2 regions of the Paracerasibacillus soli genome follow, and region 1 is predicted to be linked to the other one. Evidence: a T-box and tRNA genes for the amino acid it is inferred to sense, from the RefSeq annotation. Region 1 holds a T-box; the other holds one or more tRNA genes.
The links. The T-box of region 1 lies ahead of argS (arginine--tRNA ligase). A T-box ahead of a tRNA ligase gene usually reads a tRNA of that ligase, here a tRNA-Arg.

Region 1 (8,173 bases):
TGTTAACACTTTGACGTGGCTATAATATTTATTGAAATCTTGTGCGAGTTCAAATACATATCTCGCAATTAGTGATGGTTCTAAATCATCAAATGCACGTTGTACTACATGTGGAAAATCACGCAGATGTTTAATGACATGCCAACTATACGAATCAGACAATCCTGGTTCATCTCCAAGACGATATTTTTGTAACACATCATTATTAAAATCAGTAGCTTTTCTCAAAATAGAACAAGCACGTGCATGTGTATACTGTACATATGGTCCTGTTCTTCCTTCTACTTTTAACATCTCTTCTAAGCTAAATTCCACATGATTCATTCGCTCATTTTTTAAATCGTGATAAATGACAGCTCCGACACCAACTGCTTCCGCAACAGCTTCCTTATTTTCTATTGTCGGATTTTTCTCTTCTATATTCCGTTTAGCTAGGGAGATTGCCTCTTGTAATACATCTTCTAATAATACAACTTTCCCTTTTCTCGTAGACATCTTTTTACCGTCTTTTAAGATAAATCCAAAAGGAACATGCACCATGTGCTTTGCCCATTGATACCCTGCTTTTTCTAAAACTGAAAAAAACTGTCTGAAATGAACGGTTTGTTCCTGACCAACAACATAGATAGCCTTCGAAAAATGATATGTTGCTTGACGATATCGCGCAGCTGTTAAATCTCGTGTTGCATACAAAGTTGCCCCATCAGACTTACGGATTAAACATGGTGGCATGTCTAGTTCAGCAAGTTTTACAACTTCTGCCCCTTCCGATAAAGTTAATAGCCCCTTTTCATTTAATACGTCAACCGTTTCATCCATTTTATCATTATAAAATGCCTCACCATGATAAGAATCAAACGATACATCTAACAAATCATAAATTTTTGAAAAAGCTTTGAGGGATTCATCACGAAACCATTGCCAAAGAGCCGTTGCTTCTTTATCTCCATCTTCCAATTTTTTAAACCAGGCACGTGCTTCTTGATTTAAAGCATCGTTTTCATCTGCTTCTTCATGAAATTTCACATATAAATCTAGTAGTACAGGAATTGGATTCTCCTGCACACTTGTCTCGGATCCCCATAATTTATAGGCCGTAATGAGCTTTCCAAATTGTGTACCCCAGTCACCTAAATGATTAATTTTTACGACTTCAAATCCGCACTTTTTGGCAATATGTGTTAGTGAATTACCAATTACTGTTGAACGCAAGTGTCCCATTGAAAATGGCTTCGCGATATTCGGTGAGGAAAAGTCAATCGTTATTGTTTGCCCGTTCCCTATTGTTTTAGAGCCATAATGATCTTTCTCATTGATAATTTGTTGGACAATTTGTTTACTATAAGATTTTTTATCCAAAAATCCATTGATATAAGGACCAACAGCGATAATTTTTTCATACAACGGATGTTCTAATTTAGCGGCTATTTGCTCCGCGATTTGTACTGGTGATTTCTTGAAGTGTTTAGCTAAACGAAAACATGGAAAGGCGATATCTCCCTGTTCGTCATATTTTGGTTGTTCAATCATTGCTTCTATTTCTGTCATAGATAGTACATGTTCTACATGTTTTTCGATTTCCCTAGCAAAAGCTTTACCTATATTCACGTATTTTTCCTCCTCTTTATTGTGAATTACCATTCCTTATCATTCTAGTCGTTCTTATGTGTTAAACTGAAACATTAAAAAAACCCCGCCTCTACGATAGAGGCGGGACTTTTCCCACGGTACCACTCTGATTATACAATCCTGGATAAATCTAAAATCTATCCGGATTGTTACTTGATACGATAACGGCTGAACCGGCTAAACCCTACTTCTATTTCAGGTTGCTCCTCTGAAGTGCGCTTCGTTATGAAGATGTCATTAGGCTTACACCGTCCCTAACTCGCTTAAGACTTTTCTTCACTACTACTCTCTTCATCACAGGATTCACAATTAATTTAGATTAGTGTATCATATTGCCACATATTTTTCATCTATGTATTTTATTTTTTTGCAACATAGGTGGACATATTCCGTTATATTCCTTTATCTTTTTGTTTATTTGTTTCAACTTTCTTTGCATTTCTTTACCTTCCAGTCCTTCCAAGTCATTTATTAATTGCTCTATTTCTTTTCCCACTTCAACCCAACGTGGCAAAACATGGTTATCCTTCATCGTTTTATACAATTGTGCTTCTGATGGGTTCATATATTCTCTTCCTAAGTTTAGTGGCTTTCCCTTTCCAGGTAAATCAGTAAAATGTCCATCTGCTTCAGCCTGACGAATAATGGCTGTCATATGGTCCGTATACTGCAAGCTAGCGGAAATTTCAGAATCATCTTCTCGCTCACTATTTTTTTCTCTCAATATTATCATCCTTTCATATTTTATCGCAGACTGTATGCCCCACTCCTCACTGCACGAAATTTTACTTTATTTATTATAAGTTTGAGGTCGGTCAATTCATGTAAGCATAAAAGTTAATTTATCAATGAAATGAAGATAGGGGCTTAGCTGTACAGCTAATACTTTTTAAACACTGAGCTTCTGAACTAGATTTTCTCTTTATTCTAATCTTTGCTATGATGATATTAGCGCTTGATATTCGACAGGCTCTTAAAAAATGTTATCGTTCCAATCATCTTTTACTTTACAACAATCATACAACATTATTTTACTTTTGAAAGCACTTTCTAATTTTTCGTTAAAAGCATTAGCATTACCAACTTTGCCTACTTACATCAAGATTATGATTCTTTTACTTCTACCTAATAGTTTCATATTAACAGAGAGAATCAGCACTATTTTAGAAATCTAAAATTTATGGAGGGAGGAGTAAAAATGCAGAACTTTTTTATGTATGCTGGAGTTATTTTTATTATCATGTTAAGTTGGACCATTATTTTTCGAAAAAGGCGATTCATTATTCGTTATCTTGCGCCAATATTAGGAGCATTAACTGGCATCACTTTAATTGGCTTGTCACTCTTCCAAAATAATTGGGATGGCACAGGTCTTGATTATTTTGCTGCATATCTATTTATTGGATCAGCGATAGCCATTCTCATATCTGCTTTAGCCCAAGTAATGGCTGATTTAAAAAATGATTATCACGCTTCTTAAGTTCAAGGAAGTACCCCCTTATCTCTCACCTTGTTTCATTATATCTATTAACTATATGACTCAATTTCTATTTTTAGTAGTATATGCTGACACACCTTCCCGATTTTTTCAATATACTGCATTATGTGGTATGAAGGGGGGGATTGCAATCAATTTTTTAAAACAAAGTTGGATCATACTCATGATTGGGTTTGCAACTGTTATATTCACTCTATTTATCGTCATCATTTTTGATCAACATGAAGTATCAAAAGATCCACCTGTAACTGAAAAAGACGATGGCAAAGATAATGACAATAACAAAGACTCTGAGCAGCAAAACGATAAAGATAAAGATGAAAATAAGAGCAATGATAAAGGTAAAGATAAAGATAAGAGTCAAGACAAGGGCAAAAAAGATAAAAATAAAGAAGAACAAAAGGTCCATTGGGGTGTTGACTCTGCAGAGGTTGCAAATGATGAATTATTAGCCTGTGTTGTGGAACATTTTGGAAAGCCAAAGGTCTTCGGTCGCTACCTCGGGGATAATGAAGGGGTGTCTACCGGATTAACTAAAGAAGAAGTGGAATTTTTACATGATGAAAACGTAAAGATTCTCGTAATCTATAACCATGTGTCAGATGTCACAGGTAAAAAGCAAGGCATTGACCACGCTAAACAAGCAATAAAACTTGCAAAAGAACTAGGTATCCCGGAAGGCGTCGCAATTTTTGCCGATATTGAACCAGATTACCCGGTTAATACTGCTTTTTTAGAAGGATGGTATGAGACGTTGGCAGATTCCCCATATGAACCTGCAATATATGGTGTTTTTGATAAAGATAGCGAATTACTAGCGGCATTTCAAAATATGCAAGAAGACATCCAAAAAGAATATTTAATTTGGACAGCTCACCCACAAGAAAAAATTACTTCAAAAGAAAACGCTCCTAAATTTGACCCTCAAGGCCCAGAAAAAGCTAAAGTTTTTGGTTGGCAGTATGCAATTGAAGCTAAAAAATGTACCATTGATACAAACTTATTTCAAGATGAATTACTAGACTTTCTATGGTGATAAACGCCAACTTCGATTAATTGCTTAGGCCACTACTGCAAGAATTAATACGAGATGCAGTTGTGGCTTCCTTCACTTCGTTAGCCTACAATTCAAATTCTACTATATTTTTAAATTAGGAAGTCCAATAGTTCGGATCATCCATTTGCATTTCAGTTACAGCATCGTCTAAATCCATCGGTGTGATCGTATAAATTGGATAGTTTTCTCCTTTTTTTGCCTCTTCATAAAAGAAGCGAACGCTACCAGGATATTCATCGTCAATTAATAATAAACAAGCATCACTTTTTTCTATAAACCAAAGATTTTTCGCCTTGAATTGATAGCCTCCTTTATACTCTCCCTTATAAATAGGTTCATAAAAATCAGCACACATTAAAAGTTCTTGATAGGTAAATTGAATTGGCTCTGGCCAACGGCTTTCCTGGTTCTCAAACGGAGGGAAGATACCTAATTTGATATCATATTCATCTTGTAAATCAAGCACTACCTGAGCAGTCCACATTTCTATGCCCATTTGCCCTGATATGATGATCCATTCGAGCCCTTCTTCAACATATGAAACGAGGCGTTTTCTTAATGCATATTTGATAAACACAACTCGTGGATCATCCTCTTTAAATATACCTAATTCCATTGGTTTATATCCTGTTACAGTTAATATTTTCAATCATGTTCATTCCCTTTTTATAAAAATCTAAAACGTAATATTGCTGTCACATATGAGAAATGAAGCCTTCATTACTAGCTTAGCATGATTTGTACCACAATTTCACCTATGTAATGTTTCTAAGTGGGTCTTCCAATCACATCTGATTATTTTTGTGTTGCACGCTGTTATTTAGAATGGAAGTAAAATAATCAAAAATCATCCACAAGCAAGTTCTCAGAAAACCTCACGCAGGATTGTCCGCTGTCGTAAAATGAATAGAGCTGGAGATTCTAACCTCCAGCTCTTCCCTTCATTGTTTTAGCACCATTTGCCGCCTTGGTTCCAATTTTGCATTCCTGTACCCATGTTTGGTGAAGTAACACCTGCGACTTGACCTGGATTCATTCCCATACCCATGCCTTGATTCATTCCTGGTGACATTGTTCCTGCTACTTGGCCTGGTGCTGACCCCATACCGGAACCCATTGGTGGCATCATTGCTCCTCCAACAAATGGACTAGGGCCTGGAACATTTGGACGCGGTGGGCGCGGAACTTGAGGCGACCCTCCATATAGATTCACACTATTTGTTGTATTTACTACAGAAGTCGAATGTGGAAAAACATGTGTATTCTTTACTAAATGATGTTTCATTACAGTTGTGTGTGATGGATGGACGTGCTCAACTTCGCTCTCTGTACAAACATCAACGCAATTAAACTTCGTAGGATAAACGATTCGCTTTCTACAACCACATTGTGGATGACGACGACAACATCTCATGATAATAATTTCCCCTTTCTTTTGTAGGTCACTAATAACCTATGTCATTTATCTTAGGGGTGTATATGACATGTACCCATTTATTGAAATAATTCTAGTGTACATGCCCCAAAAAGGAATGTTTTACATATTTTCAGCTGTCAAAAGCAATCTATCCCATACAAGATAATTAATAATGTGCAAGCAATCCTTTTTTCATTGCAAACCGTTCACAGGAAATAAAAATAAGTAGACCAAGTGCAAAATAAACAATTCCATTTCCGATTAACAAAGCAAATTCTCCAGCTCCGATTTCAGAAATATGAGTTCCGTTAATCATAATACCTCTAACAAGATCAACCCCTTTTACAAATGGAAAATACGCTAGATAAGGTGCAACAGATAAAGGAACAAATGTCAATCCGGCAATAATAAACTGTAATATTTGCAAAAAGGCATTCACTTGTTTCCATATAATTGAAATTCCAGCAACCATCAGCCCTACACCAAACATACTAAATAATGTTAAGATAAATATTGGTAATACGGAAATCACATCTACATTTAACCACTGATTAGTTGTTAACATCGATAAATAAAGAAGGGCAACCATGATGAAAAAGTTGATAACTGTAGTAGCAATTAACCGAGATGCCATAATTCGCCACACTCCTAACGGCGACATATAAAGCTGTTCCAATGTTCCTCTCATCGCTTCATTCGTAATTTCCCAACCGATATTTTGTACGACAAGCATTCCTAAAAACCAAAAGATATAATTCACAATCATATATTGGGTGTTTACGTCTTGTGTGGATGGATCACCGATTACTTGAATCCCAGCAAACATCCCTAAAAAAATAACATAAAATGTAATGATATATGCAAGTGTATTTGGTAAATACCGTTTCAATTCAATATATTCTTTGCGTACATTAGCCTGTAAAAGATTAAACCATTTCATAGTTATTTTCCCCCTTTAATATTTTCATAAATACTTGCTCGAAATTAACCGTTGTACGATCAATGGCTTCAACTGGGGTATGCTCCATTTGTAACAATCGAAATAAATCATATATTGCTTCACTTTGGTAAAGGTCCACATTTAAAGTTGGCTGCATTGTATCAGTAGTATATTTGTGAACTGGAAACTTTTCCTTTAAAAGCAACTGTTGTTTTTCACTAAGTAAAGCACCTAATGTTATCGTATAAGAACGAACATCAAACAATTTTAATAAATTTTCCACTTTATCATCTGTCACAACTTTTCCCCCATTAATAATAATCGTTCGGTCACATACTTCTTGGATAACATCCATATCATGGGAGCTAATAATAATCGTCCGATTATGCTTTTTCACAATTTCCTTTAATAATTCACGCACTTCATAACTTGTTTCAACGTCTAATCCTAATGTTGGTTCATCTAGTAAGATTACTTCACTATTAGCTAGCATGGCGACTGCGATTGCTAATTTTTGTTGCATACCACGCGACAATCGATTCACAAGTTCATTTTCCTTATCTTTTAGTCGAAAGGAAGTTAATAATTGCTCTACATTCTCTTTCACATCTTTTCGAGACATACCACGATTACCTGCAAAATATTCAAGGTTTTCCCTCACCGTTAAACGCCAATATAAATTTCGGTTGCCTTCTAGTACGGCGCTGATATGTTCAAGTGATTTTAACCGACTTCCATTTTGCCCTAGCCCGTTAATGGTGATTTCGCCTGAATCCGGTACAAGTAAACCACATATCATTTTAATTGTTGTCGTTTTACCAGCGCCATTTGGCCCCAGCAGCCCTAATATTTCTCCCTTTTGGACTGTAAAGGAAATATTGTCAACTGCTTGAATTACTTCTTTAGTTTTTCTTTTTTTATACATTTTGTTTAATTGCTTCACCGTGATAATCGGTTCCATTCCATCTCATCCTCCCATTTTGCTAAAGTCCCATAGTTAAAAAAATTATTTTTTTAATATGATTTTTTCGTCTTTAGCTGTTCTATATTTATCCTACATCAGTACATTTATTATCACTACGCCCTTTAGTTCGAAAATTAATCCGCCTTAAGACTGAGATGATGAAAAACCCACATCTTTTTGTTGTAATTTATTTACTTTATGTTTCTATTTCTTGTATGATGGTTTAATATAGAATAGGATTTAAAATGTAAAATTGTTTTATTAACATAAGAATATGTAAACTGTTATTAGCAATTAACCAATTTATTTAGATATTAGGAGGAGGTGAATACAGATGCTTTTTGAAATTGTTTCCGACTTTTTATTAGCGACATCGCCATTTTATTTTTATATTAGTTTGTTTTTATCTGCTCTAGCTGTATTAAAATTCATCCACTTTGACTTGCATCATTATTTACACCATAATATTTATTCCAAGCGAGCGCATACTATTGATATACATGTTTTACACTTTGAAAACCAAGTGGAGCAGGTTTCAGAAATTAGGGATTGGATTGCTCAGAAGATAAAGCGAATTGAGTCGCCTGATGATGATACCGACGGACATCCCCTTCCACTCAACACGTTACTCACACATTTTAGGGGAGGTATATTATGGAAAAAAGATC
Region 2 (8,173 bases), on a different contig from region 1:
ACCTTTAACTAATGCTATTGAAGCAATTGAAAAAGCGGACTTAATTGTTATATCTCCTGGTAGTTTATATACAAGTATTTTACCGAATTTGATTTTTCCACAAATAGATGAAGCAATATTAAATGCAAAAGCAAAAGTAGTATACGTATGTAATGTGATGACACAAGAAGGTGAAACAACGGATTATACAGCATCTGATCACGCCCAGGCGATTATTGACCATGTCGGAAAGAATAGTTTAGATGCAGTGGTTGTCCATAATGAACCAATAAGCAAAAAGATTCAATCGGTGTATGCTGAAGAAAATGCAAAACCTGTACAGTTTGATATTGAGCGCTTAATGGAGATGGGTTTGGAGGTCATTGAGGGAGATATTATTGACCATCAACAATATACATTGCGTCATGATACGAATAAAATTGCAACATTGCTTTATTCGCTTGTGACCAAGACAAGTAAAAAGGGTGAGTAAAGTTGTCGTTTGCTTCAGAAATAAAAAAGGAATTAACAACAATTGAATCTGACCCATGTTGCATTGAGGCAGAACTTGCTGCATTAATACGTATGAATGGTGTTATATCCTTATCACAGCAAAACTATACATTAGACGTGCAAACAGAAAATGCAGCCATTGCACGAAGAATTTATGTATTAATTAAATCGAAATATAATGAACCGGTAGAATTACTTGTTCGAAGGAAAATGAAGCTAAAGAAAAATAATGTATACATTGTCCGTATGAAAAACGGCGTAAAACAGATATTACAAGAATTAGAAATATTAGAAGACCCATATGTATTTCTTCGCTCTATTTCTAAAAGATTTACAAAAGAGGTATGTTGTAGAAGGGCATATTTACGAGGCGCCTTTTTAGCAGGGGGTTCAGTCAATAATCCAGAAACATCTTCGTACCATTTGGAAATCTTTAATATGTATGAGGAGCATAATCATGCTTTGTGTGCTTTATTAAATACATTTGATTTGCGTGCAAGAGAATTGCAACGTAGAAATGGCTTTATTGTATATATAAAGGAAGCAGAAAAAATAACGGAGTTTCTTAACATAATCGGTGCACATAATGCATTATTTAAATTTGAAGATGTACGGATTGTGCGTGATATGCGAAATTCAGTCAACCGGCTAGTAAATTGTGAAACAGCTAACTTAAATAAAACAATTGGTGCTGCCTTCCGACAAATAGAAAATATCCGTTTTATTAAACAGACGGTAGGTTTAGAAGCTTTACCAGAAAAGTTACAAGAAATTGCCACTGTTAGGTTAGAACATGATAATGTGACATTAAAGGAGTTAGGGGAGCTCATTCCAAGTGGTAAAATTTCAAAGTCTGGAGTGAATCATCGAATGAAGAAAATCGATGAATTTGCCGAAAGTATCCGCCAAGGGAAAATAATGTAAATAAAGCTTGGTTATTCGTTCGCTTTCATGGTATAATATCGATAATTTACACAAAAAGAGAACGTGAAGAGGATACTTATTCCTGGGGAGGATGATGATGTTGGTAGAAAGGACAGTAAGGGTTGAGTTGGAGACAGGGTTACAAGCTAGGCCTGCTGCACAGTTTGTACAAGAAGCCAATCGATATTCTGCAAACTTGTTTTTGGAAAAGGAAGGTAAACGAGTAAATGCAAAAAGCATTATGGGACTAATGAGTTTAGCCATTACGGAGGGAGAAACGATTATCCTAACTGCAGATGGACCAGATGAAACCGTTGCTTTAAATAGCTTAATCGAGTTTGTTACAGAAAACAGCGAAAAAGTTTAAAGATAAAAGGCTACGACAAAACAAAAAGGTCAGACCTCCCATTACTTTATGAGGGGGTCTGACCCTTCTATTTCTGAGAATATTTTATTCGGGTTTTCTTTCCAAGATTTTATCAATCAATCCATAGTCAACTGCACGATCTGCTGTCATGAAATTATCACGGTCTGTATCACGTTGGATAACATCAATCGGTTGACCTGTACGATCAGATAAAATTTGATTCATCTTGTCGCGCATTTGCAAAATACGTTTTGCGTGGATTTCAATATCTGCTGCTTGTCCTTGTGTTCCTCCAAGTGGCTGGTGAATCATGATTTCACTATTTGGTAGTGCAAAACGTTTCCCTTTTTCACCTGCAGCAAGTAAAAATGCCCCCATTGAAGCGGCCATTCCGATACAAATTGTTGATACATCTGATTTTATAAATTGCATCGTATCATAGATTGCCATTCCAGCTGTAATGGAGCCACCTGGTGAATTAATGTACAGTGAAATATCCTTTCCTGGATCTTCTGCTTCAAGAAATAGTAATTGTGCTACAATCGCATTTGCAACATTATCATCAATGGCACTACCGAGCATAATAATTCTGTCTTTCAATAAGCGTGAATAAATGTCATAAGCACGTTCTCCGCGGTTTGTTTGTTCAATTACTGTAGGTATTAGTTGCATAAAAAATTCCTCCTATTTACCATAAATTAAATATATTTCTATCATAAACTAAAGGTCAATGAAGGTCAAACGATAAACTTTACCTTCATCATGTTTCATTGTATATATATGAAAAACTCTCTATCCATCATACCCTCTATAAGGACAAAATAAACGATTAAATGAAAAACACTTGAAACAAAAACATTTCCACGATATAATAGCCTATGTGTTTAAAATATATTATGCGCTCGTAGCTCAGGTGGATAGAGCAATGGTTTCCGGTGCCATGTGCCAGGGGTTCGAGTCCTCTCGAGCGCGTTAGTAACAACCTCAATAGTAGCAAGGGTTACGCTAGTGATGCGTCCTTGCTATTTTTCTTTTTTCTTTCAAACTTCTAACCCCGCTTCTAAACACATCTTATTTGTTTTTCGGCAAGAATGAGAATTATTATATTTCAAAGATCTTGTTCTAAAAGCGGAAGAAGGACATCCGCAATAATATTACCCGCGGTTTTAGGAGCAACTTTTCCTGGTAGGCCTAATGCGTGTATGGAATGAATCCCTAATTTGCTAGCTTCCTTGAAATCTACTCCCCCCGGGCTAGATGCTAAATCTATCATAAGACTTGTGGAATCCATTTGTTCTAACGCTTTTTTATTTAATATACGTGCTGGAACGGTATTAATGATGATTTGTTGTTTCGTAAGATAATGCTCTAATTCCTTATAATAAATTGGTTTCATTCCCATTTCCGTAATTCGGGCGGCGTCAGTAGACGAGCGCACACAGACTGTTACATACGCGCCTACTGCCGCAAACAAGCGAGCAACTGTAAAGCCGACTCTCCCAAAACCAAGTACTAAAACATGTGAACGGTGAATGGTATAATTTGTATGATGCATTGCAAGTTCAAGTGTGCCTTCTGCAGTTGGGATAGCATTTAAAATGGCCATATCGTCTCGGTGAAATAAACGTATAAGTTTGTGATCTTTTGCTGCCTCTTGTAAATAATTTCCTGCAATACCTGTGTAAATGAGACAATCCTCTTTTGTCTGAGCAAAAAGTTCTCTCGATACATATAATTCTTCATCGGCATATGGTGCAAGTTCTACTTTACCTTTTTCATTTGCACCGGATACAGGGAGTAATATGGCATCTTGAATTGAAAAATCAATTTGTTTTAATTTCTTACTTTGTACTTTATCCGAAGTGAAGCGATAGTTTTTAAAACCAGCAACTTGAACGATTAACCCTGCTTCTATTAATCGATTCATAACTTCTATGTATCTTGTATCCCCACCAATAACAGCGATTCGCTTATTTTCTAGCATCGTTTTCCTCCTTAACTAATTTTTCTACCCATTATAAATCAATATGCAAGTAAAGCGTGAACCATAACTAAATAGTTGCTCCACTTATTTGAAACGTTTATACTCATGGAAGATAATTGTTAAAGAAGGTGTCTTAATGGAAAATAAAATAATTCGAATTGGTATCGTTGGCTATGGAAATCTTGGGCGAGGTGCTGAGCTAGCGATTGAAAAACAATCAGATATGACATTAGTAGGTATCTTTACACGTAGAGCACCAAGCGATGTGCAACCTGTATTTACAAATACACATGTATATGCTTATGAAGAGCTATCACAATACCAAGATAAAATAGATGTACTTATTTTATGTGGTGGTTCTGCTAGTGATCTTCCGCAAATGAGTCCTGAATTAGTTACGATGTATAACATTGTGGATAGTTTTGATAATCATGCCAAAATAGTTGACCACTTACACCATGTACAAGAGGCTGCTACAAAGAGTGGTAAAGTTGGTGTCATTTCTGTCGGTTGGGACCCAGGTCTTTTTTCTATGAATCGTGTATTAGGTGAAATTGTCATACCAGATGGTGGAACACATACATTCTGGGGTGAAGGATTAAGTCAAGGACATTCAGAGGCGGTTAGAAGGGTTACAGGTGTTAAACACGCTGTACAATATACGGTTCCTATTGAAGATGTGCTTGAAAAAGCTAGAGAAGGAATTGGAGCAGATTTAAGTGCTGCTGATCGTCATAAGCGCGTATGTTATGTCGTAGCAGATGAAAAAGATTATGAAAGAATTGAACAAGAAATTAAAACAATGCCTGATTATTTTGCCCCGTATGAGACAACGGTACACTTTATTAGTGAAGCGCAGTTTTTAAAGGACCATCAAAAAATGAAACACGGTGGTTTTGTCATTCGGTCGGGAAACACTTCATCTGAAAATAAGCAGGCATATGAATTTTCACTTGCACTTGATAGTAACCCAGAATTTACGGCAAGTGTTCTCGTCGCATATGCAAGAGCGGCATTTAAATTAAATCAATTTGGAGAAACTGGTGCAAAAACAGCTTTCGATATCCCACTTTCCTTTTTGTCACCAGAATCCAGAGAAAATATGATAAAAAGATTACTTTAATTACTTTAATATATAAACAAAGCGGGTATGAAATAATTCTACCTGCTTTTTTGTTTTTTATTACAATTTTTTTGTGAGTGAATCGTGGTAATTGCTGCATGAACTGGGAATGATAAATAGAGAAAGTGAAGCTTCAATCAGTGAAAATATGTAGCCAGTTCATTTATGATAAAATGGTTGTTATTTCATTTAGGAATAGTCATTGGAGGGTTTGATGATGAAAAAAATAGCATATTCAGTAATGATACTTTGTGTCATGCTTATGATAACTGCTTGTGGTTCGAATAATGAAGAGGAGTCAGGAATGACCAGTAATCTTTATGATGAAATTATGGAGAAAGGGGTTATCACAGTTGGAACTGAAGGTACATATGCCCCGTTTACGTTTCATAATGAAGCTGGAGAATTAACGGGTTATGATGTAGAGGTTTTTAAAGAGATTGCGAAACGAATGGGAGTAAAGGTAGAATTTGGAGAAACGCAGTGGGATTCGATGTTCGCTGGTTTGAATGCGAAACGTTTCGACGTCATTGCCAATCAAGTTGGTATAAACAAAGAAAGATTAGAGAATTATGATTTCTCTGATCCATACACATACTCTTCAGCAGTTGTGGTTGTCGCAAAGGATAATAACAATATAAATTCGTTTAAGAAATTAGAAGGTAAAAAGTCAGCACAATCTTTAACGAGCAACTATGGTGCAATCGCGGAAGAAAATGGAGCTGAGCTTGTAGCGGTGGATGGACTTGCCCAGGCGATTGAGTTAATCAAACAAGGCCGTGTTGATGTAACAGTAAATGATAAATTAGCAGTACTTAATTATATGAAGCAGCAAGGTGATAAAAATATAAAGATTGTAGCAGAAGGAGAGGATGTTTCAAAAACAGGATATTGTTTTAATAAGGGAAACGAAAAGTTAATAGAGGTTGTGAACGAACAATTAAAAGCAATGCGCGAAGATGGCACATTGGCAAAAATTTCAAAAGAATGGTTTGGTGAAGATGTATCTTCTAAGTAATATTTCTAATACGATAACTTCAGATATGGGGGGATGGGAGTTATTCAAAAACTCGCTTTTACCGATGGTCATTGGTGGAATAAAATATACGATCCCCCTCACACTTATTGCATTTATTTTAGGTTTATTATTGGCACTTGTAACAGCAGTAATGCGCCTGTCTAGTATTCGCATTTTGCGTGTTCCAGCAGCTGTATATGTATCTGCAATTAGGGGGACGCCATTACTTGTTCAGTTATTCATTATATTTTATGGCTTACCAACATTAAACATGACGATATCTCCTTTTCCAAGTGCAATTATTGCATTTACATTGAATGTAGGTGCATACGCTTCGGAAATTATCCGAGCATCAATTGAATCCATTCATAAAGGACAGTGGGAAGCTGGCTATACAATTGGTATGACGAAAAATACGGTATTAAGACGAATTATTCTTCCGCAAGCCGCAAGAGTTTCGGTACCTCCTTTATCAAATACATTTATTAGTTTAGTCAAGGATACTTCACTTGCTTCATTAATTTTAGTGGCTGAGCTATTTAGAAAGGCACAGGAAATTGCTGCAAGGACTTATGATTTCATGCTGCTATATGTAGAGGCTGCATTACTTTATTGGATTATTTGTCTGATACTTTCATTTGTCCAAGGAATCCTGGAAAGACGTCTGGCGCGGTATACTGCTAAATAGATAGGAGAGTTACACATGTTTTTATCAATTAAAGGTCTAGCCAAATCATTCGATAAGCTAGAAGTGTTAAGGGACATTAATTTAGAAATTGAAAAGGGAAAAGTGTTAACGATTATTGGACCTTCTGGTTCAGGAAAAACGACACTATTACGCTGCTTAAATGCTTTGGAACATCCAAATAAAGGTATATTTACTTTTGATGATGGCTTAATCATGGATTTTGAAAATAAAATGAGTAAGAATACGTGGTTAAAATTAAGAAGGAAATCAGGAATGGTTTTTCAATCATATAATCTATTTCCACATAAAACCGTTTTGGAAAATGTTACAGAAGGCCCCATCATTGTGCAAAAGCGTGATAAAAATGAAGTGCGCGGGACAGCGGAGCAACTTTTAGAAAAGGTAGGATTGAAGGACAAGCAGGATCTTTATCCTTATCAATTATCAGGTGGTCAACAACAACGGGTTGGGATTGCAAGGGCACTAGCACTAAAGCCAGATTTGATGTTATTTGATGAACCAACATCTGCTTTAGATCCAGAGTTAGTTGGAGAGGTCCTATCCGTTATTAAAGAACTAGCAAACGAAGGATGGACAATGGTAATCGTTACCCACGAAATTCAATTTGCTAGACAAGTCTCAGATGAAGTAATATTTATGGATGGTGGTTACATCATTGAACAAGGCTCGCCGGAAGAAGTTCTTACTTCACCAAGAGAAGAACGAACGCAGCAATTTTTGCAACGTATTTTAAATCCGGCATAATTTTACAACCATGCAAGATAGTAAAATACTCATGTTTGATTGTAAAACGTAAGAGTTAAAGGAACGTTCTTCAAGCTGCATGAACGGGTTGAAATATACCGTTGCTTGAAGTTTACATTGTAGGCATAAACCAGGGAAGCGCGTTAAAATGCACCCCTGGTTTTTTTGTGAGGAGAATGGAACATTGATAAAATCATTGCAGCAATGAGGAATTAATGAAATAGATTGGTAGATTAAAAGGATGAAAACGTTTAGAATAAAAGAAAGTAATGATCGGATAATAATGGGGAAGCAGGGTGACTACAAATTGAAACTTGTAAATTATCGAAATAAAAATAGCAATCAGATGGAACGTATTGGTTTTATATTAGATGAATATGTTGTAGATGTGCAAGATGCATATAAGTCCATGTTACAAGCGGTAAATAAAAATGAACAATTAGAAATTATTCCAGCAGAACCAGACCTTTTCTTTAAGATTGGTACACCTGCAATAGAAAGGGCAATAGCAGCATATGATTTTGTGAAGAAAAATCAAGAAGAGCTCACATTGCTACGCATGGAGCAAAGAAACATCATCTTTGGGCCACCTATCCGAAATCCGCAAAAGATTATATGTGTGGGAAGAAACTATGCAGCACATGCAAAAGAAATGGACAGTGATATTCCTACATACCCAGTACTTTTCGCTAAATTTGCCAATGCACTAATTGGGCCTAATGATCCGATAGAAAAGACAAGTTTTACAGAAAAACTGGATTATGAAGGAGAACTTGTTGTTGTTATTGGGAAAGAGGCAAAGCACGTGAAAC

Region 2: it encodes a tRNA-Arg, which carries the amino acid that the T-box ahead of argS (arginine--tRNA ligase) is inferred to sense. The anticodon was not compared.

The regions. Positions count from the first base shown of each region.
Region 1 covers NZ_JBHLWL010000023.1:1,342-9,514, reverse strand. The annotation lists gene argS (arginine--tRNA ligase) at 1-1,608, opposite strand, end outside; T-box leader at 1,704-1,936, opposite strand; gene ACFFIS_RS09050 (DnaJ family domain-containing protein) at 1,976-2,353, opposite strand; gene ACFFIS_RS09045 (YesK family protein) at 2,828-3,109, shown strand; gene ACFFIS_RS09040 (glycoside hydrolase domain-containing protein) at 3,291-4,163, shown strand; gene ACFFIS_RS09035 (SLOG family protein) at 4,279-4,833, opposite strand; gene ACFFIS_RS09030 (CotD family spore coat protein) at 5,134-5,598, opposite strand; gene ACFFIS_RS09025 (ABC transporter permease) at 5,768-6,541, opposite strand; gene ACFFIS_RS09020 (ABC transporter ATP-binding protein) at 6,528-7,502, opposite strand; gene ACFFIS_RS09015 (hypothetical protein) at 7,840-8,173, shown strand, end outside; gene yidC (membrane protein insertase YidC) at 8,160-8,173, shown strand, end outside.
Region 2 covers NZ_JBHLWL010000012.1:13,783-21,955, forward strand. The annotation lists gene mgfK (gluconeogenesis morphogenetic factor MgfK) at 1-472, shown strand, start outside; gene whiA (DNA-binding protein WhiA) at 475-1,416, shown strand; gene ACFFIS_RS03610 (HPr family phosphocarrier protein) at 1,517-1,783, shown strand; gene clpP (ATP-dependent Clp endopeptidase proteolytic subunit ClpP) at 1,868-2,455, opposite strand; tRNA gene ACFFIS_RS03620 (tRNA-Arg) at 2,682-2,755, shown strand; gene dpsA (dipicolinate synthase subunit DpsA) at 2,892-3,767, opposite strand; gene ACFFIS_RS03630 (diaminopimelate dehydrogenase) at 3,904-4,890, shown strand; gene ACFFIS_RS03635 (amino acid ABC transporter substrate-binding protein) at 5,108-5,908, shown strand; gene ACFFIS_RS03640 (amino acid ABC transporter permease) at 5,892-6,596, shown strand; gene ACFFIS_RS03645 (amino acid ABC transporter ATP-binding protein) at 6,612-7,361, shown strand; gene ACFFIS_RS03650 (fumarylacetoacetate hydrolase family protein) at 7,669-8,173, shown strand, end outside.